DNA from 4 places in the Rhizobium sp. PP-F2F-G48 genome. Region 1 is predicted to be linked to each of the others. Evidence: predicted binding sites of a transcription regulator. Region 1 holds the regulator's gene; each other region holds the start of a gene.

What was found. Region 1 encodes LexA, which represses DNA repair genes until DNA is damaged. Its sites were predicted from a motif close to TGTTCNNNNTGTGTTCNG; they were not measured.
Region 2: the regulator LexA is predicted to act here: its motif matches at 5,200-5,217, upstream of recA (recombinase RecA).
Region 3: the regulator LexA is predicted to act here: its motif matches at 4,309-4,326, upstream of C8J36_RS02665 (UvrD-helicase domain-containing protein).
Region 4: the regulator LexA is predicted to act here: its motif matches at 5,731-5,748, upstream of C8J36_RS11030 (DNA recombination protein RmuC).

Annotation. Positions count from the first base shown of each region.
Region 1 is NZ_SLVH01000001.1:993,624-1,001,373, forward strand. Features, by position in the region: gene C8J36_RS04495 (NAD(P)H-hydrate dehydratase) at 1-562, shown strand, start outside; gene C8J36_RS04500 (DUF72 domain-containing protein) at 637-1,437, opposite strand; gene uvrA (excinuclease ABC subunit UvrA) at 1,493-4,414, opposite strand; gene C8J36_RS04510 (single-stranded DNA-binding protein) at 4,711-5,244, shown strand; gene lexA (transcriptional repressor LexA) at 5,505-6,221, shown strand; gene C8J36_RS04520 (hypothetical protein) at 6,532-6,837, shown strand; gene C8J36_RS04525 (hypothetical protein) at 7,107-7,427, opposite strand; partial or broken gene C8J36_RS04530 (transposase) at 7,606-7,750, opposite strand, start outside.
Region 2 is NZ_SLVH01000001.1:879,921-887,670, reverse strand. Features, by position in the region: gene C8J36_RS04020 (GNAT family N-acetyltransferase) at 213-671, shown strand; gene alaS (alanine--tRNA ligase) at 964-3,642, opposite strand; gene recA (recombinase RecA) at 4,050-5,141, opposite strand; gene C8J36_RS04005 (carbohydrate kinase family protein) at 5,376-6,356, shown strand; gene C8J36_RS04000 (pseudouridine-5'-phosphate glycosidase) at 6,353-7,276, shown strand; gene C8J36_RS03995 (hypothetical protein) at 7,363-7,750, opposite strand, start outside.
Region 3 is NZ_SLVH01000001.1:581,512-589,261, forward strand. Features, by position in the region: gene C8J36_RS02655 (DUF2778 domain-containing protein) at 1-867, shown strand, start outside; gene C8J36_RS02660 (hypothetical protein) at 941-1,642, shown strand; gene C8J36_RS02665 (UvrD-helicase domain-containing protein) at 1,646-4,267, opposite strand; gene C8J36_RS02670 (efflux RND transporter periplasmic adaptor subunit) at 4,500-5,726, shown strand; gene C8J36_RS02675 (efflux RND transporter permease subunit) at 5,723-7,750, shown strand, end outside.
Region 4 is NZ_SLVH01000003.1:638,339-646,088, reverse strand. Features, by position in the region: gene C8J36_RS11060 (DMT family transporter) at 1-867, opposite strand, end outside; gene C8J36_RS11055 (DUF1150 family protein) at 1,029-1,286, opposite strand; gene C8J36_RS11050 (Hsp20 family protein) at 1,428-1,856, opposite strand; gene C8J36_RS11045 (nucleoside hydrolase) at 2,062-3,006, shown strand; gene C8J36_RS11040 (hypothetical protein) at 3,083-3,403, opposite strand; gene C8J36_RS11035 (ribokinase) at 3,513-4,412, opposite strand; gene C8J36_RS11030 (DNA recombination protein RmuC) at 4,475-5,698, opposite strand; gene def (peptide deformylase) at 5,842-6,366, shown strand; gene fmt (methionyl-tRNA formyltransferase) at 6,422-7,357, shown strand; gene truA (tRNA pseudouridine(38-40) synthase TruA) at 7,358-7,750, shown strand, end outside.

The DNA.
Region 1 (7,750 bases):
CCTCGACGACGAGCGCCTCAACGCCTTCGTGCTCGGGCCGGGCTTTGGCGATGCCGAGCGGGCCCGGATGATCGTTGCAGGCCTCTGCGAGCGATCGCTGGTACTCGACGCGGATGGCATCACCGCCTTTCGCGAGGATCCGCAGGCTCTTTTCGCGGCTTTCCAAGGCCCGGTTCGTCTCGTCCTGACCCCGCATGACGGTGAATTCGCCCGTCTTTTCCCGGATCTCGGGTCGGACGAGACGCTCTCCAAGATTGATCGCGCGACAGAGGCGGCCCGGCGCAGCAATGCTGTCATCGTCCTCAAGGGCTCGGATACCGGCATCGCCGCCCCGGATGGCCGGGTCGCGATCAACGCGAACGCCCCGCCCTGGCTCGCAACGGCCGGCTCGGGCGATGTACTCGCCGGCATGATCGGCGCGCATATGGCGCAGGGCATGCCCGCCTTCGAAGCCGCGGCCAGCGCCGTTTGGCGTCACGGCGCTGCCGGGCAAACGGCGGGCGAGGGGATGACGGCCGAAGACCTGCTCCGTGCGATCAGGCCGCTGCCGCACAGACCATAGCGGTCAGACCATAGCGCTCAGACAAGCAGCGAAAACGCTGACAAGACATAGGCTCGCAGCCGGATCTCTTCCTGCTAAGCGAAACGTTTCTGCAATTCGATCGCGCCCCTGGGTGCGTTGACCTTGCCCTCGTGTATGAAGAAGGCGAAGACGTCTCGCGGATGGTGTGGCAGGGGATCGGCCAGCAAGGGCAATCCTTCCGCAACACCGCCGGATCTCCAGGTTTCGAGGCGGGCCTGCCATTGGGAGAGGCGCTTTTCGTCGTAGCAGGTCTCGATATCGTCGCTGCCCGTCTGCAGACGTGCATAGACGAAATCAGCGCTTACGTCCGCGAGCAGCGGATATTCCGCGTGATCGGCGCAGACGATGGCGACGTTGTGCCGTCGCGCCATATCGACGAATTCCGGGGTCTGAAACGAGATGTGGCGCACCTCGATGGCGTGCCGCAGGGCAAGCCCGTCCTGCTTTTCCGGCAGAAGCGCCAGAAAAGCCTCGAAATCGGCAGCATCGAACTTCTTCGTCGGCATGAACTGCCAGAGGATCGGCCCGAGCTTGGCGCCGAGTTCGGTCAGGCCCTGCCCGAGGAAACGGGCAATCGACTCCCCGGCATCCGCCAGCACCTTCTTGTTGGTCGCAAAGCGGCTCGCCTTCAGCGTGAAGACGAAATCATCCGGAACCTCCGACGCCCATTTCGCAAACGTCTCCGGCTTTTGCGAGCTGTAATAGGTCCCGTTGACCTCGATCACCTGCAGCGCCTTGCCGGCAAACTCCAGCTGCCGCTTTTTCGCAAGCCCCTCGGGATAGAACGTCCCTTCCCAAGGATCGAACGTCCAGCCGCCGATGCCGACACGGACCTTACCCATCTTACCGTTCATGATGCCAACTCATCGCCTAATCCCTCTTCCTTCGCCCAATTCCCTGCCTCGCGGATTACTCGGCCGCGACAGCTTTGCGGACGGGACGACGCTCCAGCAACTCCTTCAGGAAATGGCCGGTATGCGACCGCTTCTCCTTGACGATCTGCTCCGGCGTGCCCTCGGCCACGACCTGCCCGCCACCATCGCCGCCCTCCGGACCGAAATCGAGTATCCAGTCGGCGGTCTTGATGACCTCCAGATTGTGCTCGATCACGACGACGGAATTGCCCTGGTTGACGAGTTCGTGCAGCAGTTCCAGCAGCTTCGCCACATCATGGAAATGCAGCCCCGTCGTCGGCTCATCGAGAATATAGAGCGTGCGCCCGGTCGAGCGCTTGGACAGTTCCTTGGCCAGCTTGACGCGCTGCGCTTCGCCGCCCGACAGCGTGTTGGCCTGCTGACCGACCTTGATGTAGCCGAGCCCGACCTCGTTGAGCGTTACGAGCTTGTCGCGCACCGCCGGCACGGCTGCAAAGAACTCGACGCCTTCCTCGACCGTCATGTCCAGTACGTCCGCGATCGACTTGCCCTTGAAGGTCACATCCAGGGTTTCGCGATTGTAGCGTTTCCCATGGCAGACATCGCAGGTGACGTAGACATCCGGGAGGAAGTGCATCTCGATCTTGATGACGCCATCCCCCTGACAGGCCTCGCAGCGACCGCCCTTCACATTGAACGAGAAGCGTCCGGGCTGGTAGCCCCGGGCCTTTGCCTCCGGCAGCCCCGAAAACCAATCCCGGATGGGCGTAAAGGCGCCGGTATAAGTGGCAGGGTTCGAGCGCGGCGTCCGGCCGATCGGCGACTGGTCGATATCGATGACCTTGTCGATATGTTCGAACCCGTCGATGCGGTCGTGATCGGCCGGAATTTCGCGCGCGCCCATCACCCGTCGCGCCGCCGATTTGTAGAGCGTTTCGATGAGAAAGGTGGACTTGCCGCCACCGGAGACGCCCGTCACGGCGGTGAAGACCCCGAGCGGGATGGACGCCGTGACATTCTTCAGATTGTTGCCGCGGGCACCGACGACGGTCAGTTCCTTTTTCTTCTTCGGCTTGCGCCGCTCGGCAGGCACCGAGACAGAAAGGTCGCCCGAGAGATATTTGCCTGTCAGAGAAGTAGGGTGATCGATGATCTCCTGCGGCGTGCCGGAAGCCACGACCTGGCCGCCATGAATGCCGGCAGCCGGACCGATATCGACAACATAGTCGGCCGTCAGAATCGCGTCTTCGTCGTGCTCGACCACGATGACGGTATTTCCAATGTCGCGCAGATGCCGCAGCGTATCGAGAAGGCGCGCATTGTCACGCTGATGCAGGCCGATCGACGGCTCGTCCAGCACGTAGAGCACGCCCGTCAGGCCCGATCCGATCTGCGAGGCGAGCCGGATGCGCTGGCTTTCGCCGCCCGACAAGGTACCGGAATTTCGCGAAAGACTGAGGTAATCCAGCCCGACATCGTTCAGGAAGCGCAGGCGATCGCGAATCTCCTTCAGGATCCGAACGGCAATCTCGTTCTGCTTCTCCGTTAGGCGGGCGGGCAGATCCTCGAACCAATCCCGCGCGACGCGGATCGACATGTTCGTCACCTCGCCGATTTGAAGCCGGTCGATCTTGACGGCCAGCGCCTCGGGCTTCAGCCGGAAACCTTTGCAGGCCGGGCAGGGGGCTGCCGACATGTAACGCTCGATCTCCTCGCGCGCCCAGGCCGATTCGGTTTCTTTCCAGCGCCGTTCGAGGTTGGGGACGATCCCTTCGAACGTCTTCGTGGTGTTGTACGAGCGTGCGCCATCCGCATACTGGAACACGATCTTTTCGTCCGTCCCGCGCAGGATCGCCTTTTTCGCAGCATCCGACAGATCCGCCCAGGTGCTGCTCAGCTTGAAGCCGAACGCCTTGCCGAGCGCTTCCAGCGTTTGATTGTAGTAAGGCGACGACGATTTGGCCCAGGGGGCGATCGCCCCGTTTTTCAGGGTCCGATCGTGTTCCGGAACGATGAGGGCCTCGTCGATCTTCTGCTGACTGCCGAGGCCGTCGCAGGTGGAGCAGGCACCGAACGGATTGTTGAAGGAAAACAGCCGCGGTTCGATCTCGGAAATCGTGAAGCCGGAGACGGGGCAGGCGAATTTCTCCGAAAACAGCACCCGCTCATGCGTCTCGTTGAGCGATTTGTTCGCGGAGCCGCCGGCCGAGGTCTCCTTCTCGGGCAGAGGCTTGTCGGCAAATTCGGCTATCGCAAGACCATCGGCCAGCCTGAGCGATGTTTCCAGACTGTCGGCCAGCCGCGCAGCAATATCGCCGCGCACGACCAGGCGATCGACCACCACATCGATATCGTGCTTGTATTTCTTGTCGAGCGCGGGGACATCGGCGATCTCGTAGAACTGGCCATCGACCTTGACGCGCTGAAAGCCCTTTTTCATCAGCTCCGCGAGTTCTTTCTTGTACTCGCCCTTACGGCCCCGGATCATCGGCGCGAGGATGTACAGGCGAGCGCCTTCCTCCATCGCAAGGATACGGTCAACCATCTGGCTCACCGTCTGGCTCTCGATTGGCAGCCCGGTCGCCGGCGAATAGGGGACACCGACGCGCGCGAAAAGAAGGCGCATATAGTCGTAGATCTCCGTCACCGTTCCCACGGTCGAGCGGGGGTTCTTCGACGTCGTCTTCTGTTCGATCGAAATTGCGGGCGAAAGACCTTCGATCAGGTCCACATCCGGCTTCTGCATCATCTCCAGAAACTGGCGCGCATAGGCCGACAGGCTCTCGACGTAGCGCCTCTGCCCTTCCGCATAGATCGTGTCGAAGGCGAGCGACGATTTTCCCGACCCGGAAAGGCCGGTCATCACGATCAGTTTGTTGCGCGGGAGATCGAGGTCGATACCCTTGAGATTGTGCTCCCGCGCACCGCGGATCGAGATGGTCTTGAATTCGCTCATGGTCAAACGCTCTGTATGGGGACGAAGCCCTTACTTAAGATCAATACTTCATATGTCGACCCGGCCTCGGGCGAAACCGCAATTCGAACGTCCCGGTCCGGGCAGGCTCGTTGAGCATCGGAAGCCCGGCGCGTGCATGGTTGACAGGATCATAACGAAGAATTAGAACAAATAAAGAACAAATTTGCAAACTGTTGTGGATTGCCGCGGGTCGAGGGCGAAAAGCCAGATCCAACAGCGTAGGCTTTGCGCACATTGCGGGACGTTGGGCCGCTTTCAGGAGACAGGACAAAGAGATGGCTGGTAGCGTAAACAAGGTGATCCTCATCGGAAATGTCGGGGCGGACCCGGAAATCCGGCGGACGCAGGACGGAAAGCCGATCGCGAACCTGCGCATCGCCACGTCCGAAAGCTGGCGCGACCGAAATTCGGGCGAGCGACGCGAGAAGACCGAGTGGCATACGGTCGTCGTTTTCAACGAGGGCCTGTGCAAGGTCGTCGAACAATATGTGAAGAAGGGCGCCAAGCTTTATCTCGAAGGCGCCTTGCAGACACGCAAATGGCAGGACAAGGACGGCAACGACCGCTATTCCACCGAAGTGGTGCTTCAGGGCTTCAATTCGACGCTGACCATGCTGGATGGCCGTGACGGCGGCGGCGGTAGTGGTGGTGGAAACCGTGGGAGTTCGGATTACGGCGGGGGCAGCGGACCGAACTATGGCGACGATTTCGATCGTCCGGCCCAGTCGTCCGGCGGTCGTTCGGGCGGCAGCACCGGCGGGGCGAGCGGTGGCTTCTCGCGCGATCTGGATGACGACATTCCGTTCTGATTCCGTCTTGGACACCGAGTGTCAAATAGCCTTTTCGCCGTTGCGAGCCTGCTTGCGACGGCGTTTCTTATTGCCGGAGCGATGAACGCTGATCTCAAGGTCTGTCCTTTCGGAAAGGACCTCGCCGCAAGCAACGCATCTGAACGAATTCGCCTTTTCGTCGATGAACGGTTCACTTCGGCGGAATGGCACTTGCAGAACACATGAGGAACATATAACACTGTTCTTGCTTTGTTTCGTGACTTTGGAGTCGTTTGATCATGCTGACCCGCAAGCAACAGGAATTGTTGATTTTCATTCATGAGCGCATGAAGGAATCGGGTGTTCCGCCATCGTTCGACGAGATGAAGGATGCTCTGGAACTGGCCTCCAAGTCCGGCATCCATCGGCTGATCACGGCGCTCGAAGAGCGTGGCTTTATCCGGCGCTTGCCAAACAGGGCGCGGGCGCTCGAGGTGATCAAGCTGCCGGACGCCTATCTCGCGTCGACACCGCCGAAGCGGGGGTTTTCACCGAGCGTCATTCAGGGAAGTCGCCCGTCCTCTGTCCCGGAAACACCGGCGAAGGCTGCCATTGGCGTCGGAAACGATAACAGCGTCTCCGTTCCTGTCATGGGTCGGATTGCTGCCGGCGTGCCGATTTCCGCTATCCAGAACAACACGCATGACATTGCCGTTCCCGCTTTCATGCTCGGCAGTGGCGAGCATTATGCGTTGGAAGTTCGGGGGGACTCGATGATCGAAGCGGGCATTCTCGATGGCGATACCGTCATCATCCGGAGTGCGAACAGCGCCAGCCCGGGCGAGATCGTCGTGGCCTTGGTCGATGACGAAGAGGCGACCTTGAAACGCTTCCGCCGCAAGGGAGCCTCTGTCGCTCTGGAGGCGGCCAACCCGGCCTATGAGACGCGGATTTTCGGACCGGACCGGGTCAAGGTTCAGGGAAAGCTTGTCGGCTTGATCCGCCACTACCAGTAAAAAGGATATGGTTTCCGGCGAGGGGTGGCCGATTGGAGGCGTCGGTCTCCAGGGCAAGCATCGGTTTTCCTCGTCCTGAATTCCTCGTCCTGTCCGCTTCGATAGTGACCTCGCGCCGTGCATTTCATCAATGCGCGGTTTGCTTGTTTCTCATGGTGCGGCCTTCTTTCTGTTGCTTTCGTTCGACAAGGATGGAGGCGGGGATTGCTATTCTCGAAACCGTTGGGGAGGCGAAGAGGATACGAGAAGCGGATGCAGGCACTCGGCTCGCGAGATCCAGCGGCACGCGTTTTTCAGAGAAATCTGCACGATGGAGAAGCAGACGGAACTGCTTGCGGACATCGGCGTTAACCGGCCGAACACTGCGGAGACCGAGATGCCGGGAACATTGGAAAGTTTTGAAGTCCTGGTCTTCGACGATCGCGAAGGCGAGATTTCGCTATCCGATCGACCATTGAGCATCAAGACCGCCGATGAAGCCCGCGCTTTGGCCAGTCGTCTTGCACGCGGACATGCGGGCACGGCAGTCGTCTCAAGGCGGGGCAACACAGCGATTGGCGAAGCCGGCCCAGCCCTCGTTCTTGAGCAGCATGGTCGGATCGGCGATTTCGACTGAAGATCGCTGATAAAGGATCGCTGGCAATGGCGCCGTACCATCTCTTTTCAAGCGCAGACCGTGCGCAAAGGATCACGCTATGAGAATGATTTTCGTCGGGATGCTAGCATCCGTCCTTAGTATCCTCGTGATCAAGTACGCCAACAACGATCTCGGCAATGGCGTTCCCATGACGACAGTTGGAGCAGCCAGCTCACTCTAAAGCCCAACGTCTGTCTGGCTGCTTCCACTATTGTTGATTCCGGCATCTTTCGGCACAACGGCGTCCGCTATTCGTGAATGGTATAGGATCCCATCTCGCACAGGTTTTGCTTGTCTTCAGTCGTCGCCAAGTCTGACCCCTCCTCGAACTCGAACCGCATGTCGTAGTCGCAAACGTCGCGTCCGTCCGCGATCGTCAGTTCGATCGTCTCGCCAGGACTGAGCACCTGCTCTCCGAAGACGTCCCTCTCCCAGTCGCTGACGCCGACGGGTGACGTGTAGAATCGCGTGAGAACCGATTGCGTACCGTTCTTCAGCGTGAAGACAAGATCTTCCGCTTGCGCGGGGTTTGACAAGAAGGTGGCGCTCACCAAGAGGGCGCCTGCCATGCAGTTTTTTGTGATCATGTCGTTCAGTCTCCTCCCCAGGAAATTCGATTGCGTCCGTTCGAGTACGCTAATCGAAGAATAGCGAAGGCCTCATCACTTTCAATCGATTTGTCGCGCACCTGTCCGAGATGACGGCTTTCCTTTTTTGGCATTGCACTAGGCTCAGGACTCATAAAATTCACAGCCAGAAGATAACAGCGGCTGCGATGCAGATGCTCGAGAAGAAGGTATGTGCACAGCGGTCGTAGCGGGTGTGAATGCGCCGCCAGTCCTTGAGCCTGCCGAACATGTTCTCGATTTTGTGGCGCTTCTTGTAGAGAACA
Region 2 (7,750 bases), 110 kb from region 1:
CGATCGACGACCACGACATCGAACCCGGCTTCACCGCCGGGTTCTTTCGTTTCGGCCCCCCGGTATTTCCAGCGGACACGTCCGACAAGCGTCCGAAGCGGTTTTGCGGAAAAACGACGACGGGAGCGTTTTTGCGGTTCGAAGAAAAGCCGAAGCGTTTTAACATGCTCCGAAGCGCGCGACACCGCGCAGGACGCAAACGCGAGATCCCGATGACCGACACGACGAAGCCGACGATTCGCCCGCTCGCGCCACAGGACCGAGCCCAGTGGGAGCCGATGTGGCGCGCCTATCTCGCCTTTTACGAGACAAGCCTGCCGCCCACGCAATACGACCTCACATGGCAACGGCTCCAGGATGCGACCGAGCCGATGCATGCGCTCGGAGCCTTTGCCGCCGACGGTCGCCTGATCGGCCTCGCGCATGTGATCTTCCACCGGTCCTGCTGGCTGCCGGACTGGACGTGCTACCTCCAGGACCTCTTTGTCGATGCCGCCACCCGCGGCTCCGGCACGGGCGCCGCCCTCATCGAAGCCACCGCCGACCTCGCCCGCCAAAAACAGGCCGGCCGCCTCTACTGGCTGACCCAGGAAACCAACACCCCCGCCCGCCGCCTCTACGACCACATCGCCGCCGCCTCGGGCTTCGTGCAGTACCGGAAGCCTTTGTAAAGCGCGCGCTCAGAGGCGCAAAACGCCGCCCCGGATCGTGACGCCGCCCTGTTCGGACAATGCTGTGACGTGGGGCAGGAACGTCTGAAAGGTCGCGCGGTACCTTTAAGACCGATCGAGAACGATCTGTCGGCTTTACTGAAGCCTTCGCTGTCGCACTCGGAAAAAGCGTCCGGAGACGCGGCCTCCGTCTTGAGCACTCGTTTCAGACAAGAGGCTCGCTCAAGGCAGGGCCACCGAGAGGCCGAGATTATAGAGGGCGCAGGAACAGCGCCCCCTTGTGCCTCCTCGATCAGGCCGCCGCCGCGATATCCGCAATGGCTTGCGCGACGGCTTCGATGGCGTCTGCGGCGAGCGTGCCGTCGGGGCCGCCGGCCTGGGCCATGTCGGGACGGCCGCCGCCGCCCTTGCCGCCGAGGGCGGCCGCGGCGATGCGGACGAGATCGACGGCGCTGTGGGCCTTGACGAGATCTTCCGTGACGCCGATGACCGCGCTGGCCTTGCCGTCGTCGGCCACGCCGATGAAGGCGACGATGCCCGAGCCGAGGCTCTTCTTGCCGTCGTCGGCCAGGCCCTTCAGATCCTTCGGATCGACGCCGGTGACGACCTTGCCGAGGAACTTGATGCCGCCGATCTCGCGTACGGCATCGGCGGAGCCCGAGGCGCCGCCGCCACCGAGCGCAAGCTTGCGCCGCGCGTCGGCCAGTTCCCGCTCGAGCTTGCGTCGCTCGTCCATCAGGCTTTCGACCCGGCCGATGACGTCGCCGGGCTGAACCTTGAGCGTGGAGGCCAGCGTCTTGACGCGTTCGTCCTGCTCGGAGAGATAGCCGAGCGCCGAGACGCCGGTCAGCGCCTCGATGCGGCGCACGCCGGAGCCGACCGCACTCTCGCCGAGGATCCGCACGAGCCCGATTTCGCCGGTCGCGCCCACATGCGTGCCGCCGCAGAGCTCGACCGAATAGGGCCGGCCGGCCTTGCCGCCGCGCACGCCCTGCCCCATCGACACCACGCGCACCTCGTCGCCATATTTTTCGCCGAACAGCGCCATCGCACCCTCGGCGATCGCGTCATCGACGCTCATCAGCCGGGTCGTGACAGCCGTATTCTGGACGATGATCTCGTTGGCCATATCCTCGACGATCTTCAACTCCTCGGCCGTCATGGGCTTGGGGTGCGATACGTCGAAGCGCAGGCGCTCGGGCGCGACCAGCGAGCCCTTCTGCGCGACATGGGTGCCGAGCACCTCGCGCAGCGCCTCGTGCAGCAGATGCGTCGCCGAGTGATTGGCGCGAAGCCGCCCGCGGCGGGTGTGATCGACGGTCAACGCGACCGCGTCGCCGGCCCTGATCGTGCCCTCGTCCACCGTCGCGGTATGGACGAAGACGCCCTCGCCGCGCTTCTGCGTGTCGGTCACGCTGAGACGTGCCCCATCGGCGGTGATGACGCCGGTATCGCCCATCTGGCCACCGGATTCGCCATAGAACGGCGTCTGGTTGACGACGATCTGAACGCTTTCTCCGGCAGACGCGGTCTCGATCAGCGCCCCGCCCCGCACCAGCGCCTGCACGACGCCTTCGGCCGTCTCGGTGTCGTAACCCAGAAATTCGGTCGCGCCGAACCGATCCTTGAGTTCGTACCAGATCGTCTCGGTCGCGGTATCGCCGGATCCCGACCAGCTGGCCCGCGCCTCGGCCTTCTGCCGCTGCATCGCATCGGTGAAGCCGGTGAGATCGACGCCGATGCCGCGGCCGCGCAGCGCGTCCTGGGTCAGGTCGAGCGGGAAGCCATAGGTGTCGTAGAGCTTGAACGCGGTTTCCCCGTCGAGCGTGTCGCCCTTGTCGAGCGTCGCCGTCGCATCGGCGAGCAGCCCGAGGCCGCGATCGAGCGTCTTGCGGAAACGGGTTTCCTCGAGCTTCAGCGTCTCCGAGATCAGCGATTCCGCGCGCACCAGTTCCGGATAGGCGCGACCCATCTCGCCGACCAGCGCCGGCAGCAGCTTCCACATCAGCGGCTCGCGCGCGCCGAGAAGCTCGGCATGACGCATGGCGCGGCGCATGATGCGGCGGAGCACATAGCCACGCCCCTCGTTCGAGGGCAGCACGCCATCGGCGATCAGGAAGGCGGAGGAGCGCAGATGATCGGCGATGACCCGGTGGCTGGCGCGCCGGTCGCCCTCGGCCTTGACGCCGGTCGCTTCCTCGGAGGCCGAGATCAGCGCGCGGAACAGGTCGATGTCGTAATTGTCGTGCTTGCCCTGCAGCAGCGCCGCGACGCGCTCCAGCCCCATGCCGGTGTCGATCGAGGGCCGCGGCAGATCGAGACGCTCCTCCTTCGTCACCTGCTCGTACTGCATGAAGACGAGGTTCCAGATCTCGATGAAGCGGTCGCCATCCTCGTCCGGCGAGCCCGGAGGTCCGCCCCAGATATGGTCGCCATGGTCGTAGAAGATTTCCGAGCAGGGGCCGCACGGGCCGGTATCGCCCATGGCCCAGAAATTGTCGCTGGTCGGGATGCGGATGATCCGGTCTTCGGAAAGGCCGGCGATCTTCTTCCAGAGCCCGAAGGCCTCGTCGTCGGTGTGATAGACCGTCACCAGCAGGCGCTTGGCATCGATGCCGAACTCCTTGGTGATCAGGTTCCAGGCAAGCTCGATCGCGCGTTCCTTGAAATAATCGCCGAACGAGAAATTGCCGAGCATTTCGAAAAACGTGTGGTGGCGCGCGGTATAGCCGACATTGTCGAGATCGTTATGCTTGCCGCCGGCGCGCACGCATTTCTGCGCGGTGGTCGCCGTGGAATAGGGGCGCTGCTCCAGACCCGTGAACACGTTCTTGAACTGCACCATGCCGGCATTGGTGAACATCAGCGTCGGATCGTTGCGCGGAACGAGCGGGCTCGACGGCACGACGGTGTGGCCGTTCGTCTTGAAATAGTCGAGGAAAGTCGACCGGATCTCGTTTACGCCGCTCATGTCTGGTCCTTCGTCCCTGCGCACCCAGGCAGCTGTTGACGAGCGGCTCCGGGCGATATCGATGGTTCACGTCTCCGCAAGGCAACCTCCATCGAAACAGGGCGCTTGCGCGAACCCGAGGCTTTTATCGCTCGCGCAAATGCCTGTCCAGCCGCATGTCCCGCAACGTTCCGATCCCGCGGACAATCTCCCGCTTTTTGCAGAGCGCCCCGCCGCAAAACCGCCTCCACCGTGCGAAGCGCCTCCACCATGCGATGCGCCTCCATCATGCGATGAGAATATCGCAGACAGCAAAACGGCCGCTCCGGATGGAAGCGGCCGAATAAGATCCCGACGATCGGCCGAAACCGTCACGAGAGGACATCGGAGAGGCTTGCCGATCGAACCGGCGCCTCCCCCAAGACGTTCTAGCCGAGCGCGGCGTCGTCGCCATCGCTGTCCGGCTCCGGACCGCCATCTTCCAGAAACTTTTCGGCGATCAGGCCTGCGTTCTGGCGCAGCGACTGCTCGATCTCGCGCGCCGTTTCCGGATTGTCGCGGAGATAGGCCTTGGCGTTTTCACGACCCTGCCCGAGGCGCTGGCTGTTATAGGAGAACCAGGCGCCCGACTTCTCGACGATTCCCGCCTTGACGCCGAGATCGACCAGCTCGCCGGTCTTGGAGACCCCTTCGCCATACATGATGTCGAATTCGACCTGCTTGAAGGGCGGCGCCATCTTGTTCTTGACGACCTTGACCTTGGTCTGGTTGCCGATGACCTCGTCCCGCTCCTTGACCGCGCCGATGCGGCGGATGTCGAGACGGACGGAGGCATAGAATTTCAGCGCGTTGCCGCCCGTCGTCGTCTCGGGCGAGCCGAACATGACGCCGATCTTCATGCGGATCTGGTTGATGAAGATCACCATGCACTTCGACTTGGAGATCGACGCCGTCAGCTTGCGCAGCGCCTGGCTCATCAGGCGCGCCTGCAGGCCGGGAAGGCTGTCGCCCATCTCGCCTTCGATTTCCGCCCGCGGCGTCAGCGCCGCGACCGAGTCGATGACGAGCACGTCGATCGCGCCGGACCGCACCAGCGTATCGGTGATCTCGAGCGCCTGCTCGCCGGTATCCGGCTGCGAGATCAACAGGTTTTCAAGATCGACGCCGAGCTTGCGGGCATAGACCGGATCGAGCGCATGTTCCGCATCCACGAAGGCGCATATGCCGCCCGTCTTCTGTGCCTCGGCAATGGTCTGCAGCGCCATCGTCGTCTTGCCCGAGCTTTCCGGGCCGTAGATCTCGATGATGCGCCCCTTGGGCAGGCCGCCGATGCCGAGCGCGATATCCAGGCCGAGAGACCCCGTCGAAACGGTCTCGATCTCGACGATGCTGTCTTTTCCACCGAGCTTCATGATCGATCCCTTGCCGAACGACCGTTCGATCTGGGAGAGTGCTGCTTCCAGCGCCTTGCTTTTGTCCACCGATTTGTCCTCTACGAGCCGCAAAGAGTTCTGAGCCATTTCATCCACCTTTAGGTTATCGGGTCAATCGAGGCAATGAACCCGCCGCTGTCCTGTATGTACCCTTTTTGTTCTCATTCCGCAAGAGGCCTTCAACACATTGACGCAACAATCGAATTCGATCCTTGTTCTCCGGATGTTCTCAACCCTCCATGTCCTTGATGCAGAAACATGTTCCGCGACCGTCCGCCTTGCGAATCGGTTCCCGGGCGGCCTGAAACGGGGAGAAACAAAATGAAGACCGTGGTCGTTTTCGGCGGCGCGCATATCGATCGTCGCGGCCGCATCGCCACGGCGACGACGCTGGGCGCCAGCCATCCCGGACACTGGTTCGAGGAAGCGGGCGGCGGCGGCTTCAATGCCGCCCGGGGCCTGGCACGGCTCGGCCTGTCCGTCAGCATGGTCGCGCCGCGCGGCGGCGATGCGGAAGGAGAAACGGTCGCGCGGGCGGCGGAGGACGCCGGTGTCGTCGATCGGTCTTTCACCTTCCTCGACCGGCGCACGCCGAGCTACACCGCAATCCTCGAGGCCGACGGAAACCTGGTCGTCGCCCTCGCCGACATGGACCTCTACACGCTGTTTTCGCCCCGCCGGCTGCGCCAGAGGGCGCTGCGGGATCTGGTGGAGGCCGCGCATCTCGTGCTCGTGGATGCGAACCTGCCGGCGGAGACGCTGCAGGCGGCCTTGCGGATGGCGAAGGCGGCCGGCGCGTCCACGGCGGCCATCGCCATCTCCCCGGCGAAGGTCGGCCGGCTCAGGCCGGCCTTTCCGCACCTCGATTGTCTGTTTCTGAACGAGGCCGAGGCGGCGGCGATCGGCGGTGAGAAGAGCGTGACGGCCGAGGGCTGGCCGGCGATCCTGCGCGCGGCCGGCATTGCCGGCGGCGTGGTCACGCGCGGCGGACGCGCGGCCGTCGCCTTTGCGGGGACGACGATCGCCACCGTGCGCCCACCCGAGATCGATGCCCTCGGGGACGTCACCGGCGCCGGAGATGCGCTCGCAGCGGGCTTTCTCGACGCCTGGATGCAAGGTGCGGATCTCGGCGCCTGCCTGCGGGCGGGCGTTGCCGCCGCCGCCATCACGGTTCGCTCGCCGCTGGCGGTCGCCGACGATCTCTCGCCGGAGCGGCTGGCGCAGCAATTGCGCCTTGTGTCTCCGGCCGAAATCCTGTTTTCACAGGCCCATCATCGCAGTGCCGAAAAGGACGCCCCATGACACGCCCCATCTCGCACGATCTCCCGATCGCCTATTCCGCCGAGGTCGCCGCCGCCAAGGCCCGCGGCTCGGCCATCGTCGCGCTGGAATCGACCATCATCACCCATGGCATGCCCTATCCCGGCAATCTCGACATGGCCCGCAGCGTCGAGGCGATCATCCGCGACCAGGGCGCCGTTCCCGCCACCATCGCCGTCATCGACGGCACGCTGCATATCGGGCTCGATGCCGAGCGGCTGGAGGCGCTGGCCCAGACACGCGGGGCCATGAAAGTCTCGCGCGCCGACCTCGCCTTCGCCATCGCCGAGCGCCGCACCGGCGCGACGACGGTGGCCGCCACCATGATCGCCGCGGCGCGCGCCGGTATCCGCGTCTTTGCGACCGGCGGTATCGGCGGCGTGCATCGCAAGGCGGAGGAAACCTTCGACATCTCGGCCGACCTCGAAGAGCTCGCCCGCACCGGCGTCATCGTTGTCTGCGCCGGCGCCAAAGCCATCCTCGACGTCCCGAAGACGCTCGAAGTGCTGGAGACCCGCGGCGTGCCCGTGGTCACCTATGACAGCGAGATCTTTCCGGCCTTCTGGTCGCGCGACTCGGGGCTGAAGAGCCCGCTGATGCTGAACAGCCCGGCCGCGATCGCCAATTTCCAGCGGATGCGCGACCGGCTCGGCATCGACGGCGGCATGCTGATCGCCAATCCGGTGCCGGAAGACAGCGAGATCCCGCGTGACGAGATGGAGATCTATATCGCCCGCGCGCTGGACAATGCCGATCGCGACAAGATAATCGGCAAGGCCGTGACGCCCTATCTCCTGCAGAGCATCTTCGAGCTGACGGATGGCCGGAGCCTCGAAACCAATATCGCCCTGGTCGAAAACAATGCCCGCCTCGCCGCGGAAATCGCCGTCGCGATGATGTGAACGGGCGCTGTGCGTGCAGGCCGGGCGGCGCCATAGGCCGTTCGGCCGGCACCACATGATTTGGTGCAGCCCTCACCTCTCGGCCCTCACCTTTCGGCGGCGTCGAACAGTCCGGAGAGGCTCCAGGGCGTATCCCCCTGCTGATTGGCGATATCGTCCACCGTCCAGCCGCCATGCTCCTTCACCAGCGTATAATAGAGCGTCACCGGCCCGCCGTTTTCGAACCGCACCTCCAGCTCGGCTCTGTCGCCGAGGACGATCGGCGGACTGATCGTCAGATGACGCGCGCGGCCGTCATTGCCGGAGATGACGGGATCGAAGTCGATCGCGCCGACCTCGCCATCCGGTGTGCGGTCGCGGTCCGCCTGGAAGCGGGCGTTGAGCGCATCCGAAAAGAACGGCGTGTAGGGCGAAGGCGCCTCGGCGTCCGTCTCGTCCGGGTCGTAGCGGTAGAGTGCCTTGATCAGCGCTTCG
Region 3 (7,750 bases), 410 kb from region 1:
GCCACGACCCAGCCGCAGATGGCCTCTGCCAGCACCATTCATCGCATCGTTCTCGCGGCACTGCCACCCAAGGCGGTGGCGCCGGCGGCGACGGTTGCTCCGGTTCAGGTCGCATCCCTCGAAGACCGCACGGATATCGCTGTTCCCTTGCGCGAAAATGCCATGCTGGAGCCGGACGCCCTGCCGACCGGGTCGCTGCCGAAGCCCTTCAGCCTCGTGCTCAACGATGACGAGACGACGGAGCGCCTGCCGGATCTGGGCCCCCTCCCGCTGTCGCGCCCCGGCGTCACCATCGAAGCGGACGACGCGCCCGCAGCCAATGAGCGTCCACGCAAGCCGGCGGTGCAGCTTGCCTATGCCAAGCCGAACGCACCGATCGACCTTGACGATGACGAGCCGTCGATGGCGCCGAGCCGGCCGCTCTTCGGCAGCCGCAAGGGTGTCGCCTATTACGACATCTCGGCCGGCGTCGTGCACATGCCGAACGGCGAAAAGCTCGAGGCGCATTCCGGGATCGGCAAGCTGCGCGACAACCCCAACGCCGTGCACATCCCGATGAAGGGCCCGACGCCGCCCGGCACCTATAAGGTGACGATGCGCGAAGCGCTGTTCCACGGTGTGGAAGCCGTTCGCCTGACACCGATCGACGGCGTCGCACCGCATGGCCGCGTCGGCCTTCTGGCGCACAGCTATCTCCTGCGGAACCGCGGCGACAGCCATGGTTGCGTCGCCTTTGCCGACTATCCGCGCTTCCTCAAGGCCTTCAAGCGGGGCGAGATCTCGCAGATGGTCATCGTCAAGAGCATGAAGGGCGGCTTCTCCAAACCGGCCAAGACGCTGGCATCGCTGTTCTCGCGCAACGGCTGATTCGGGTTTCGACCGGTTTCCGTCCGCCGCGATCTGCGGTAGGGAGAGCCCGTGTTCAACCGGACCGCTGACGATGCTTCCCTGGATCGAGATCGATAGAGCCGACATTCCCGGCGCAACCCACGACGCAGGCGGCGGCGGCAGCGCCGGCGAACTGCGGCTGAAGAGCCGCGGCCAGGAATTTTCCATCATGCTCGGCAATAACGAGCTGATGAACAGCCGGCTCAGCGGGTCGGAAGAGGCGCTGGCGTCGCTCGCACGCGACAGGATCGGCGACCGCCCGCGTCCGGCCTTCCTCATCGGCGGGCTCGGCATGGGGTTCACGCTGCGCGCCGCGCTCGGCGTTCTGCCCGACGATGCCGCGGTGACGGTGGCCGAACTGGTGCCCGCGGTGGTGCGGTGGGCGCGCGGGCCGATGGCCAGCGTGTTCAAGGGCTGTCTCGACGATCCCAGGGTCGCGATCCATGAGGGCGACGTCGGCGGCTGCATCGCATCGGCGCACGCGGCCTATGATGCCATCCTGCTCGACGTGGACAACGGCCCCGACGGGCTGACGCGCGCGTCCAACGATCGCCTCTATGATCACCAGGGCCTGCGGGCCGCGCATGCGGCCCTTCGCCCGGGCGGCGTGCTGGCCGTCTGGTCGTCCGGGCCGGACCCGCGGTTCACGCGCCGGCTGAAAGACTCAGGCTTCGATGCCGAGGCGGTCTCGACGCGTGCCAACGGCAAACGCGGCGGCGCCCGTCACGTGATCTGGCTCGCCGTCAAACGGTAGGCGTCACACCTTCTCGACGAAGCCGTCCAGCACACGCTTCTGGCCGGCGCGGTCGAAGTCGATCGTCAGCTTGTTGCCTTCGATCCCCGCGATATTGCCATTGCCGAACTTGATGTGGAAGACGCGGTCGCCAACGCTGAACTTCGAGGGCGTCTCGACGGTCGAGCGGACGGTCAGCTCCCCTTCGATCGTGCGGGCCTTCGGGCCGCTTTCACCGTAACCGATACGGTCGATGGCGACGCCGGAGCGGTTGCCCCAGTTGTCGCGGGTCGCGTCCGTCTTGTTGGCCTGGGCACGCTTCCAGCCCGGCGTGGCATAGGTGTTCTGGAACGGCTCCTGCTTGTCGAAGCGCGACTGGCCGTAGCCACCGCGCCCGTAGCCGCCATAGGACTGCTCCATCTCCGCCACCTCGACATGATCCACCGGCAGCTCCTCGATGAAGCGGGAGGGAATGGTCGACTGCCAGAGGCCGTGGATGCGGCGGTTGGAGACGAACCAGAGGTGGCAGCGCCGCTTGGCGCGGGTGATGCCGACATAGGCGAGGCGGCGTTCCTCCTCGAGCCCGGATCGGCCGCCCTCGTCCAGCGAGCGCTGGTGCGGAAACAGCCCTTCCTCCCAGCCGGGAAGAAAGACCGTGTCGAATTCCAGCCCCTTGGCGGAGTGCAGCGTCATGATGTTGACGGCGTCGAGATTCTCGTTCTGCTCGGCATCCATGACCAGCGACACGTGTTCGAGGAAGCCGCGCATGCTCTCGAAGGCTTCCATCGAGCGCACGAGTTCCTTCAGGTTTTCAAGCCGGCCCGGCGCTTCCGCCGTCTTGTCGACCTTCCACATGTCGGTATAGCCGGATTCCTCGAGGATGATTTCGGCAAGCTCGGTGTGCGGCGTGTTTTCGAGCAGGCCCTGCCAGCGACGCACCATGGTGACGACGTCGAACAGCGACTTGCGGGCTTTGGCCTTCACCTCGTCGGTCTCGATGATATCGGCGGCGGCGGCCAGCATCGGGATGTCGCGGGCGCGGGCATAGTCGTGCAGCAGGCGGATGGTGGTGTCGCCGAGGCCGCGCTTCGGCGTGTTGACGATGCGCTCGAAGGCGAGATCGTCGGCATCCTGGCAGACGAGCCGGAAATAGGCCATCGCGTCGCGGATCTCCATACGCTCGTAGAAGCGTGGGCCGCCGATGACGCGGTAGTTGAGGCCGAGCGTGACGAAGCGGTCTTCGAACTCGCGCATCTGGAAAGACGCGCGCACCAGGATCGCCATGTTGTTCAGCAAATGCTTGTCGCGCTGGAGCTGCTCGATCTCTTCGCCGACGGCACGGGCTTCCTCTTCCGAATCCCAGGCCGCGTGGACCTGAACCTTCTGGTCCTCGGGATCGTGGCGGTCGGTGAAGAGCGTCTTGCCGAGCCGGCCTTCATTGTGGGCGATGAGGTGGCCGGCCGTGGCGAGGATATGCGCGGTCGAGCGATAGTTGCGCTCCAGCTTGATCACCGTCGCGCCGGGAAAATCCTTGTCGAAGCGGAGGATATTGTCCACCTCCGCCCCGCGCCAGCCATAGATCGACTGGTCGTCGTCGCCGACGCAGCAGATATTGACGTGTTGTTCGCTCACGCTGCTGCCGCTCTGCGAGGGCGCGCCATCGGACGCGACGGCCGCTTGGCCTTGCCGGTCGTCTGTCGGTTGCGTGCCCCCTTGTCGCAGAGTGGGCCGCTGGGCGAGCAGCCGAAGCCACATATATTGCGCGGTGTTGGTGTCCTGATACTCGTCCACCAGAATATAGCGGAAGCGGCCGTGATACTCGCGCAGCAGATCGGGATGCTTGCGGAAGATCGCGATCGGGTGGAGCAGCAGATCGCCGAAGTCGCAGGCGTTCAGCGTGCGCAAACGCGCCTGATAGGCCGCGTAAAGCTCGCGGCCCTTGCCGTTGCCGAAAGCGCGCGCATCGCCTTCGGGGATGTCTGCGGGCGTCAGGCCCTTGTTCTTCCAGCCGTCGATCAGCTGGGCAAACTGCTTGGCCGGCCAGCGTTTGTCGTCGATCGATTCGGCCTGCAGGATCTGCTTGATCAGGCGGGTGACGTCGTCGGTGTCGAGAATGGTGAAATCGGAGCGGATGCCGGCGAGTTCGGCATGGCGCCGCAGCAGCTTGACGCCGATGGAGTGGAACGTGCCGAGCCAGGGCATGCCCTCGACAGCGCCGCCGACGAGGACGCCGATGCGTTCCTTCATCTCGCGCGCCGCCTTGTTCGTAAAAGTGACGGCGAGGATCTGGCTCGGATAGGCTCGGCCCGTCGCCATGATATGGGCGATACGCGTGGTCAGCACCCGCGTCTTGCCGGTGCCGGCGCCCGCCAGAACGAGCACGGGGCCATCGAGCGTTTCCACCGCGAGGCGCTGTTCCGGGTTGAGGCCCGAGAGATAATCCGGTGCGCGGTCGCGGTCGCGTGCGGCCATGGCGCGGGCTGCGAGACCCGAGGGGCCCTTGGCGGGACTGTTGCCTTCCACCGGGGACGCACCGCGCGCGCTCTCCGCGGACTTTGGCGATGACGCGCTTGCGCGTTCGCCTCTCGCGGGCGCACGCGCGGGCTCTTCGTCGAAGAAGGGGATGTCGTCGAAACCGTTGCTCATGCGGCTCAATGTAGTGATTCGGGTCTGAAAGGCCAGAATTGCGTTCTTCTTTTATTCCGTGCCGGATGACGAGGCGATCTCGGGAACATCGGAAATCCACTACCATTACAAATACGTAATGAGGGCCATGCGGGATTGCGCGACATGCGCGCTGCCCGGTACTTTGCCGCAAACCGTCGCATTCCGCCATCTGAACCGTCCCCTTTCGGGAATGCCGACTTCGGAGACCTGCATGCAGATCTGGAAACAGCTGGCCCTCAGCCTCGTCCTTCTCCTCATCGGTCTGGCCGCATGGGTGCGCTTCGTGCCGTCCGCGGGGCCCATGCTCGTCTCGGCCGGCGTTCCCGGCGGGGTCGTCGCGCTGGTCGCGCCGGCAGCCGCTCCGGGAGAAAAGGGTCAGGGACGCAGCGGGCAGAGCGGGACGCAGCGCGCCGCCGCCGGCAACCAGACGCCGCTCGTCGTGACCGAGCCGGCGGGCACCGCGCTCGTCAACGACCGGCTGAACGCCATCGGCAATGGCGAGGCGATCCTCTCCGTCACCGTGACGCCGCTCTCGACCGGTAACCTCATCGAAGTTCTGGTAAAATCCGGCGACCGGATCGAGCAGGGGCAGGTGATTGCCAAGCTCGACAGCGACGAGCAGGTGCTGGCCGTCGCGCAGGCCAAGGTGCTGCTGGACGCCGCCCGCGACAAGGTGGAACGCAATCGACGCCTCGGCAATGCGGTCTCGATCGCGACGCTGCGGGAGGCCGAGTTCGCCGAGCAGGCGGCGGAACTGGCGCTGAAGACGGCCGAACTCGATCTCAGCCGTCGCAACATCACGGCGCCGTCCAAGGGCGTCGTCGGCATCATCACGGTCAATCCGGGCGATTATGTCACCACCTCGACACCGATCGCCCTGGTCGACGACCGTTCGCAGATCCTCGTCGATTTCTGGGTTCCCGAGCGGTTTGCAAACGACATCAAGGTCGGACAGGAGGTGTCCGCGGTCGCCGTCGCCCAGGTTACGCGCCAATTGACCGGCGCGATCCACGCCATCGACAACCGGATCGATCAGGCCAGCCGGACGCTGCGGGTGCGCGCGCGTCTCGACAATCCGGACGACAGCCTGCGGGCCGGCATGTCCTTCTCGGTGACCGTCCGCTTTGCCGGAGACAGCTATCCCACGGTCAACCCGCTTGCCGTGCAGTGGAGCGCCGATGGCTCCTATGTCTGGCGCGTCGTGGACAGCAAGGCCGAGCGCGTGCCGGTGACGATCATCCAGCGCAACTCCGACAAGGTTCTGGTGGACGCCAAGCTCCAGAAGGGCGACCTGGTGGCGACCGAGGGCGTGCAGCGGCTGCGCGACGGCGGCGAGGTGAAGATCGCCAATGCGCCCGCAAGGCCTGCCGGAGATCAGGCCGAGCAGAAGGTGTCGAACGCGCAACCCGTAGTGCCAGGCACGGAGGTGGCGCGATGAGCGGCGCGCACAAGGCCGGCGCCGGGGGATCGGCGGGGTTCACCGCTCTCTTCATCCGCCGTCCGATCTTCGCTCTGGTGGTCAATACGCTGATCATCGTTGCCGGGCTGGCAGCGCTCAACGGCGTCGAGATCCGCGAACTGCCGGAGGTCGATCAGCCGGTCGTCTCGGTCAACACGCGCTTCGAAGGTGCCGCGCCGGAGACGGTCGACCGGGAGCTGACCTCGGTGATCGAGGGCGCCGTGTCGCGCGTGCAGGGCATCAAGGACATTTCGTCCACCTCGCAATATGCGCAGAGCCGCGTGACGCTGCAATTCTCCGACACGACGGATATCGGTCAGGCCTCCAACGATGTGCGCGACGCGCTCGGCCGCGTGACCAACGATCTGCCCGATGGCGCGGACGCGCCGCAGATCGTGAAGGCAGACGCCGACAGCCAGCCGATCCTGCGGCTTGCGCTCACCTCCGACACGCTATCGATGGAGGATCTGACGCTTCTGGCCGAAAACGAAGTGACCGACCGGCTCGCCTCCGTCGAAGGCGTGGCCGACGTCCAGCTGAACGGAGACCAGGAGAAGATCTTCCGCATCGACGTCAACCAAGGCAAGCTCGCGGCGCGCGGCCTGACCGTGGCCGATCTGCGCACGGCGCTTGCCACTGCCTCGCTCGACGTTCCCGCAGGATCGCTGACCAGCGCCAATCAGGACCTGTCCGTCCGCGCGACGGCCGATCTGCAGACGCCGGAGCAGTTCGAGAAGGTCATCCTCGGGCCGAACGTGCGGCTCGGCGACGTCGCCACCGTGACGATGGGTCCGGATATCGGCACGTCGTCGCTCCGCTCCGGCGGCAAACAGGGGATCGGCCTCGGCATCATCCGACAGGCGCAGTCGAATACGCTGGACATCTCGAACGGTGTGAAGACCACGGTGGCCGAGATCGGCAAGATCCTGCCGCCGGGCACGGAGCTGACGATTACCAGCGACGATGCCGTCTTCATCCAGGGCGCCATCCACGAGGTCGAGATCGCGCTCGTGGCCTCCGTCATCATCGTGACGGTGGTCATCTACCTGTTTTTGCTCGACTGGCGGGCGACCCTGATCCCGGTCCTGACCATGCCGATCGCACTGATCGGCACCTGCGCCGCGATCTACATGGCCGGCTTCTCGATCAACATCCTGACCCTGCTCGCCATCGTGCTTGCCACAGGTCTGGTGGTGGACGATGCGATCGTGGTGCTCGAAAATATCGTGCGACGGCGAAGCGAGGGCATGGGGCCGCGCGCGGCGGCCGTGCTCGGCACGCTCGAAGTGTTCTTTGCGGTCATCGCGACGACGGCGACGCTTGCGGCCGTGTTCATTCCCCTGTCCTTCCTGCCGGGGCAGACCGGCGGTCTCTTCCGCGAATTCGGCTTCGTTCTCGCCTTCGCCATCCTTCTCTCGGCCTTCGTGGCGCTGACCTTCTGTCCCATGCTCGCCTCGCGCATGCTGAAGGCCCAGCATGACGGGCACGGTCACAGCGGCGCTCTCGGCCGCATCGGCGGCGTGTTCGCGCGGGGGTATCGTCGTTCCCTGAAGGCGTGCCTCGACTCGCCGCTCGTCGTGTTCCTCGCGGCCGCAATGGTGGTGATTGCCGGCGGCATCGCATTTACGACGCTCCCCTCGGAGCTGACGCCGACGGAGGATCGGGCGCGTATCCTGCTGCGCATGCAGGCGCCCCAGGGCGTCTCCCTCGATTACACCCAGGCCCAGATGCGCCGGGTGGAGGACGCGCTGCAGCCAATGGTCAAGGCCGGCGAGATCGCCAATGTCTATTCCATCTCGGGGCAGGGCGGCGCGGTCAATTCCGGCTTCATGGTCCTTTCGCTCTCGGCATGGGGCGATCGCGAGCGGACGCAGCAGCAGATCTCCCGCGAGATCTCGCGCCTGTCGGCCGAAATCCCGTCGATCCGCGTCTTCCCGGTCCAGCCGAACAGCCTGGGTATCCGCGGGGCCGGCAACGGGCTGCAGCTGGCGCTGGTCGGCAAC
Region 4 (7,750 bases), on a different contig from region 1:
CCGTCCGAAGGGCAGCAAACCCAGCACCAGCGCGCAGCCGGCGATGATGACCGCAGCGCCTGCGATCTGCACGGGCGTGATCGGCTCGTCGAGCACCAAGGCGCCGACGAGAACGGCGACAATCGTCACGGCGAATTCGACGCTGATGGTGCGCGTGGCGCCGATGGAGGTGACAAGCCGGAAATAGGTGACATAGGTGAGGGCGCTCATGACGCAGCCGAGCACGAGCAGCGCGCCCAGATCCGTCCACGAGGGCAGGCCGGGAACGGGCACGACGAGCAGCAGCGGCAAGGTCATCAGCCCACCGGAAAGAAAGGCGCCGATCGTCACTTCCAGCGACCCGATACCCCGCAGGCGGTGGCTTGCGTAATTGCTGCCGAAGGCGGCGCAGAACGCGCTGAACAGCGAAGCGGCACAGCCGAGCAGGAAATCCGGCGTGATCGGCACGGCGGGAAAGCCGACCAGAAGCACGATGCCGATCGTGCCGGTGACGAGGCCGACGAGCCCCTGCGCCCGGATCCGCTCCAGCTTCCAGAGATGCGCGATGACCATGGAGAAGAGGGGAATGGCGGCCACGAGAATGGCAGCCATCGCCGTCCCGACACGCGGCGTCGCGTAGGAAAGTCCGATCAGCTGGCCGGCAACCGTGGTGGCGCCGACGATGACGAACGGCATTCGGCGCGGGCCAAAATGGAGCACGCGGCGACCGAGAGCGGCAAACGCCAGAAGCGTGCCGCCGGCAACGAAACTTCGCAACGTGACGGCACCGACCCAACCGAACGCATCGACCACGTGCAAGAGCACGAGGAAGGAGAGGCCCCAGGCAAAGGCGAGAAAGAGATAGGCGACGACATCCCGCTGTTTCATGATCTCCCGGTTATCCCAAGGCGGCCACGACGGCAAAGACTTTTAACGAGAGAGGGTTTTGACGCCGCACTGGCCGGGTTCGGGGAGCGGGCGGCGTCGTTGAGCGGATGGTTTGCGGGCGGTGCGGCAGGCGCGCGCACGGGCAAACAGGCGCTCGGCGATCAGTGAAGGGTAACCGTCTTCAGGTCGTCTTCGGCAGCCTTGAAGAAGGTGCTCGAACGGTTGTCGGTGAGGAGAATGGGCGTGCCGTCGGCGCCGAACAGCGCCCAGAGATCGAGACCGGGTTCCATGCTGGGAGCCTCGGGAAAGCAGCGCGAGACCTCATCAGACCGCATTTTGCGGATGTAACCGACTTCACCTGCACCAAGATGTGCCAGGTCGGTTTTCGACAAATGGCTGCTGACGTGCTTCAATCCCATGAACTCTCTCCTCGTTGCCGCACGAACCTTCCGCAAAGAAAGGTCACGCGACATAAGATTATGTTTTCATGCGAGGATTGGCGAAATTCGCAACCAGGGTCGCCAGCCTTGCAGCCGGCGAAGTCTCCCTTGCCGGTGAGATCACTCTGAGACCAAAATGTTAATTTTCTTTACCATGCGGACAGGTTCTGGACGAATGAGATCGACGGAGAGCAGTCCATTCCGCAATTCGGCCTTCATCACCTCCATGCCCTCGGCAAGCACGAACATGCGCTGGAACTGGCGCCCGGCAATGCCGCGATGGAGATAGTCGCGCTCCTCCGTCTCGGTCTGGCGGCCGCGGATGACGAGCTGGCTTTCCTCGATCGTCACGTCGAGATCGTCTTCGGCAAAACCGGCAACGGCAAGCGTGATCCGCAGGCGTTCCGGCTCGTCCGACGCGCGGCTGCGCACGCGTTCGATATTGTAGGGAGGATAGCCGTCATTGCCCTTGGCGACGCGTTCGAGCGTCTTCTCCATGGCGTCGAAGCCCAGCATCAGCGGGCTCGTGAAAGGCGTCAGGCGGCTCATATCTCGTCCTTGCAAACCTCAAGCGACCGATACGCGAACCCGCGAGGCGGCGTCCGCGCTGGATATATGGGGTGGGTGCCGCCGGCGCGCAAGCCGCTGTCCGCCTCTCTTCGCCCCAAACATCAAAGCATCGGCAGGATGCCTTACGGCGTGGCGGGAATCGTTCTATGCAGGACGAAGGAGACAGCAGGATAAGGATATCGCCGTGGCCGCACCCGCCAAGATCATCATCGACACCGATCCCGGACAGGACGACGCCGCCGCGATCATGCTGGCGCTCGCAAGCCCTGACGAGCTCGACGTCGTGGGGATCACGACCGTTGCCGGCAACGTGCCGCTCAGCCTCACCGCCCGCAATGCGCGCATCATCTGCGAGCTGTCGAACCGGCCGGATATCAAGGTCTATGCCGGAGCCGACAAGCCGCTCGTGCGCACGCTGGTGACGGCCGAACACGTGCACGGCTCCACCGGCCTCGACGGGACGGTGCTCGCCGAACCGACCATGCCGCTGCAGGAGATGCACGCGGTCGATTTCATCATCGAGACTCTGCGCACCGAGCCCGCAAACACCGTCACCCTCTGCACGCTCGGCGCCCTCACGAATATCGCGCTGGCACTGCAGAAGGCGCCGGACATTGCGGGCCGCGTGAAGGAACTGGTCATGATGGGCGGGGGCTTTTTCGAGGGCGGCAACATCACGCCCGCCGCCGAGTTCAACATCTATGTCGATCCCGACGCGGCCGACATCGTCTTCAGGTCGGGCATGCCGATCGTCATGATGCCGCTCGACGTGACGCATAAGGTGCTGACCCTGAAGGCCCGCGTCGATCGCATCCGCGCCATCGGTCGTCCGGCCGCCGTCGCCATGGCGGAAATGCTCGATTTCTTCGAGCGTTTCGATATCGAGAAATACGGCAGCGACGGCGGCCCGCTGCACGACCCGACAGTCATTGCCTATCTTCTTCGCCCGGAGCTCTTTTCCGGCCGGGATTGCAACGTGGAGATCGAGATCCGGTCGGAGTTGACGGTGGGCATGACGGTGGTCGACTGGTGGCAGGTTACAGGCCGCCCGCACACCGCAAAGGTCATGAAGGATGTCGATGCGGACGGTTTCTTCGACCTGCTGACGGAGCGGCTTGCCCGCCTCTGAACCCGTCGCTGTCAACAAAAAAGCCGCACATCCTCCCGGATGCGCGGCTTTTCCATATGGTCGGTATGCGTTGGACTTAACGCCACCAGGACCGCGGCTCCGGTTCGCTCGACGAGCCGAGGATATAGCCGACGGCGACGCCGATGGCTGTCGCGAGCACCACGACACTGGCGATTCCGGTCGGATGTTCGCGTGCCACGTCCGCAACGGCACGGCCTTCGGCCTTCACCTGGGAGACCGCCTTCTTCGCGTAAGGCGCGGCAGCCTCATAGGCTTCGGCCGCCTTATCGCGTGTGTCGCTGTAGGCGCGAGCACCCTGCGACGAGACGATCTTGGTCAGGCGGGCGACTTCGTCGCGCAGCGCGCGGACATCTTCATTGGAGGAATTCAAAGACATTTCGGGTTCTCCTTGTCTACCGGTCGCTAAACTCCGTTGGACGAGGATTGGTTCCGGCCGGCCGCGCTGGGCTCCGAACACGGGAAGCCCGGCGCTCTCTCAGCGTCTCTCAGAGAGCCGCATCGACCATGCTTGCGAGCGGAATGGCCGGCTGGGCGCCCGGCTTCAGGCAGGCGAGCGATCCGGCAACCGCCGCACGCCGCAACGCCCTCTCGAACGGCAGCCCGGCATCGAGTCCGGCAGCGAGATAACCGCAGAACGTGTCTCCGGCGCCGACCGTATCGACCGGCTCGATCACGAGGCCGGCGGCCGTGTACATCTCGCCCTCATGCAGGGCGATGACGCCGCCGGCGCCCAGCGTCACGATGACCGTCTGGCCCGTCTCGGCGCCGAGCGCCCGGATGGCGGATTGGCGCTCTTCGGGCGACAGCCGGTCGCGCCCGGCAAGCCGTTCGAATTCGGTTTCGTTGGCCACCACGATATCGGCCATGCGCCCGAGCACGGCGGCATGCTCGGTCAGCGGTGCGATGTTGATGATCGAACGGACGCCCCGCGCGCGCGCGGCAAGGAGTGCGCCTTCGACCGCCGCTGCGGGCACTTCGAGTTGCAGTACCAGCGTGTCCTGCGGCGTCATGGTTTCGATGGCGGCCAGCGCATCCGCTTCGTTGACGGTACCGTTTGCGCTGGCGACGACGACGATCACGTTCTCGCCGTCTCCGCCCACCAGAATATGCGCGGTGCCCGTCGGTTCGCTCGCCGTCTTCACCAGCGAAAGATCGGTGCCGGCCTCTTTCATCAGGCCGAGCGCGGATTCGGCAAAGGCATCCCAGCCGACGGCGCCGGCCATGCGCACGGTGGCGCCGGCGCGCGTTGCGGCCAGTGCCTGGTTTGCACCCTTGCCGCCGGCGGCCGTGGTAAAGCTGTTTCCCGTCACCGTCTCGCCGGGCTTCGGCAGGCGCGCCGTGGTGGCGATAAGGTCCATGTTAATGGAGCCGAAAACGGTGATCATGCAATGCCTCCCGAATGCGCCGCGTCGGGCGGCGTGTGTAAGCCGGACACTGCCCGACGCTCTTAGTCCTCGTCAACCACCCGCAGCTTCAGCGAGCCGGCGCGGCTGCCAGGTGCTGGCGACGGCGTCGCGGGGGTAGCGCCGGTCCCGGCCTCGTCGGATGCCGTGCTTCGCGTGTCCTGCAGTTCCAGCGCTTCGATCTTCGCGCCCCGGCGCTTCAGCTTGTCGGAGGAGATCAGAATATCGTCGACATCCTTCTGTGTGGTCGTGAAATGACCGTGCAGCTTGCGCACCCGCTCGTCGAGGCGCGACAGATCCTCCATCAGTCGCACGACTTCGGCCTGGATCAGATGGGCCTGTTCACGCATGCGGTGGTCGCGCAGGATCGCCTGGATGACCTGGATGGAGAGCAGCAGCAGCGAAGGCGAAACGATGACGACGCGCGCTCGATGCGCCTTCTGGACGATGCTCTCGAAATGCTCGTGGATGTCGGCAAAGATCGATTCGGACGGCACGAACAGGAAGGCCGTGTCCTGCGTCTCGCCGGGGATCAGGTATTTTCCAGCGATATCCTTGATGTGCACATCCAGATCGCGTCGGAAGAGAAGCGATGCCTGCCGTTTCAGCTCGGGCGACTGCGCGGCCCGCATGGCGTTCCAGGCTTCGAGCGGAAACTTGGCGTCGATTGCCAGTCCCGGCTGGCCGTTCGGCATATGGATGATGCAGTCCGGGCGCGAGGCGTTGGAAAGCGTCGCCTGAAACGCATAGGCCCCCTGCGGCAAACCGTCGGCGATGATGGTTTCCATGCGGCCCTGTCCGAAGGCGCCGCGCGTCTGCTTGTTGGCAAGAATCTGCTGCAGCCCGGCCATGTCCTTCGCCAGCGACTGGATGTTCGTCTGCGCCGTGTCGATGACGGCCAGCCGCTCCTGCAGCGTGCGCAGATTCTCGTGCGTCTGGCGCGTCTGCTCGGTAATCGAGGCGCCGATACGCTGCGTCATGCCGTCGATGCGCTGGTTGATCGACTGGTTCAGCTCGTATTGCCGCGTGCCGAAGATATCGGCGATGGCGGCGATCCGGCCTTGCATCTCGGTCTGCGCCTGGATCAGCGCCGCCATCTGCTCCTGCGCCGTGTCGACCTTGCGGAGCGCGCGGCGGCGAAACCCTGCGAGAACAGCGAGGCCGACCGCGACGACCACGCCGACCAGAAGCCAGGCAATGAGGGTCGGCGAGAGGCCCGTCACATCGGAGGCTGCGAGCACGATATCCAGGGGCGAGGAAGCGGTCATGGCCGGACTGTAGCGAAATTTATCGCGAAGGCCAGATCAAATCGTGAACATCATCCGAATGTCAGGCAATTTCCGCTCGAAAATGCGCGCAAATCCGCCTCGCCCGAATTCCATCGTTCGAAAAGATCGGTTATCACCACGCCATGACGATCAAGCCTCTCATCATCCTGCCCGATCCCCTGCTTCGCCAGATCTCCGCGCCCATCGAGCGCGTCGATGACGAGGTGCGACGCATGGCCGACGACATGCTGGAAACCATGTACGACGCGCCGGGCATCGGGCTGGCCGCGATCCAGATCGGACTTCCCCGCCGCATGCTGGTGATCGACATCGCCAAGGAGGGCGATGAGAAGGCGCCGCAGGTCTTCATCAATCCGGAGATCCTGACATCGACGGACGAGCGGTCGGTCTATGAGGAAGGCTGCCTGTCGATCCCCGACTATTACGCCGAAGTCGAGCGCCCCGCCGGCATCTCGGTGCGCTATCTCGATCGCGACGGTCGCCCGCAGGAAATCGCGGCGGATGGCCTTCTCGCCACTTGTCTGCAGCACGAGATCGACCACTTGAACGGTGTGTTGTTCATCGACCATATCTCCAAGCTGAAACGCGAGATGGTCGTGCGCAAATTCACCAAGGCCGCCAAGACCCGCGGTTCGAAGGCGATCTGATCGGGTCGGGCCGCGGTCAGCCGCAGGCCCCGCCGCCCTATCGAAGGAAGCCGTCATGTCGCTGCGCATCATCTTCATGGGAACGCCGGAGTTTTCCGTGCCGACGCTCGCCGCATTGGCACAGGCGGGACACAAGATCGTCGCCGTCTACACCCAGCCACCGCGTCCCGGTGGCCGGCGCGGGCTCGATCTGCAGAAGTCTCCCGTTCATCAGGCGGCAGAACTGCTCGGCATCGAGGTTCGCACGCCGCTGAATTTCAAGGCCGACGAGGATCGCGAAGCGTTTCGTGCGCTGGATGCCGACGTCGCCGTGGTCGTCGCCTATGGCCTGCTCTTGCCGGAAGCCATCCTGTCGGGCACACGCCTCGGCTGCTACAATGGGCATGCCTCTCTTTTGCCGCGCTGGCGCGGTGCGGCCCCCATCCAGCGGGCGATCATGGCGGGCGACCGGGAGACCGGCATGATGGTGATGAAGATGGAGAAGGGGCTGGATACCGGCCCCGTGGCCCTGACCAGCCTCGTCAGCATCGGGCCGGATATGACGGCCGGCGAGCTTCACGACACGCTCATGGTGCGCGGCGCAGCGCTGATGCGCGACGCGATGGAGAAGCTGGAGGCGGACGACCTGCCGCTGACCCCGCAGCGCGACGAGGGCGTTCTCTACGCGGCAAAGATCGCCAAGGGCGAAACGCACATCGATTTCACCAAGCCGGCGCAGGAGGTCCACGATCACGTTCGTGGCCTGTCGCCTTTTCCGGGCGCCTGGTTCGAGCTCGACATTGCCGGCAAGCGGGAGCGCGTCAAGGTGCTCGCCTCCACGGTGGAAACGGCCCGCGGCGAGACGGGCACGGCCCTCTTCGACGACCTGACGATTGCCTGCGGCGATCGGTCGATCCGCCTGACGCGGCTGCAGAAGGCCGGCGGCAAGGTGCTGCCCGCCGACGAATTCCGGCGCGGCACGCCGGTTCCCGCCGGCACGAGGCTCTTCTGAATGCCGCGCTTTCGCCTGCTGGTGGAATATGACGGGTCGTCCTATGTCGGCTGGCAGCGCCAGGACAACGGCCACTCGGTTCAGGGCGCCATTGAAGCCGCCGTTCTGCGGCTGACGGGCGAGGCCGTGTCGGTCCGCGGGGCGGGCCGGACCGATTCCGGTGTCCATGCCCGCGGGCAGGTGGCGCATACCGATCTCACCCGCGACTGGCCGCCGGAAACGCTGCGCAACGCGCTGAACGCCCATCTCGGCCAGCGTGGTGAGCGCGTCGCGATCCTCGATGCGGAAGCCGTGCCGGACACGTTCGATGCGCGCTTTTCGGCCCTTCGCCGCCATTATCTCTACCGCATCATTTGCCGCCGCTCGCCCTTGGCGCTCGAGGCCAAACGCGCC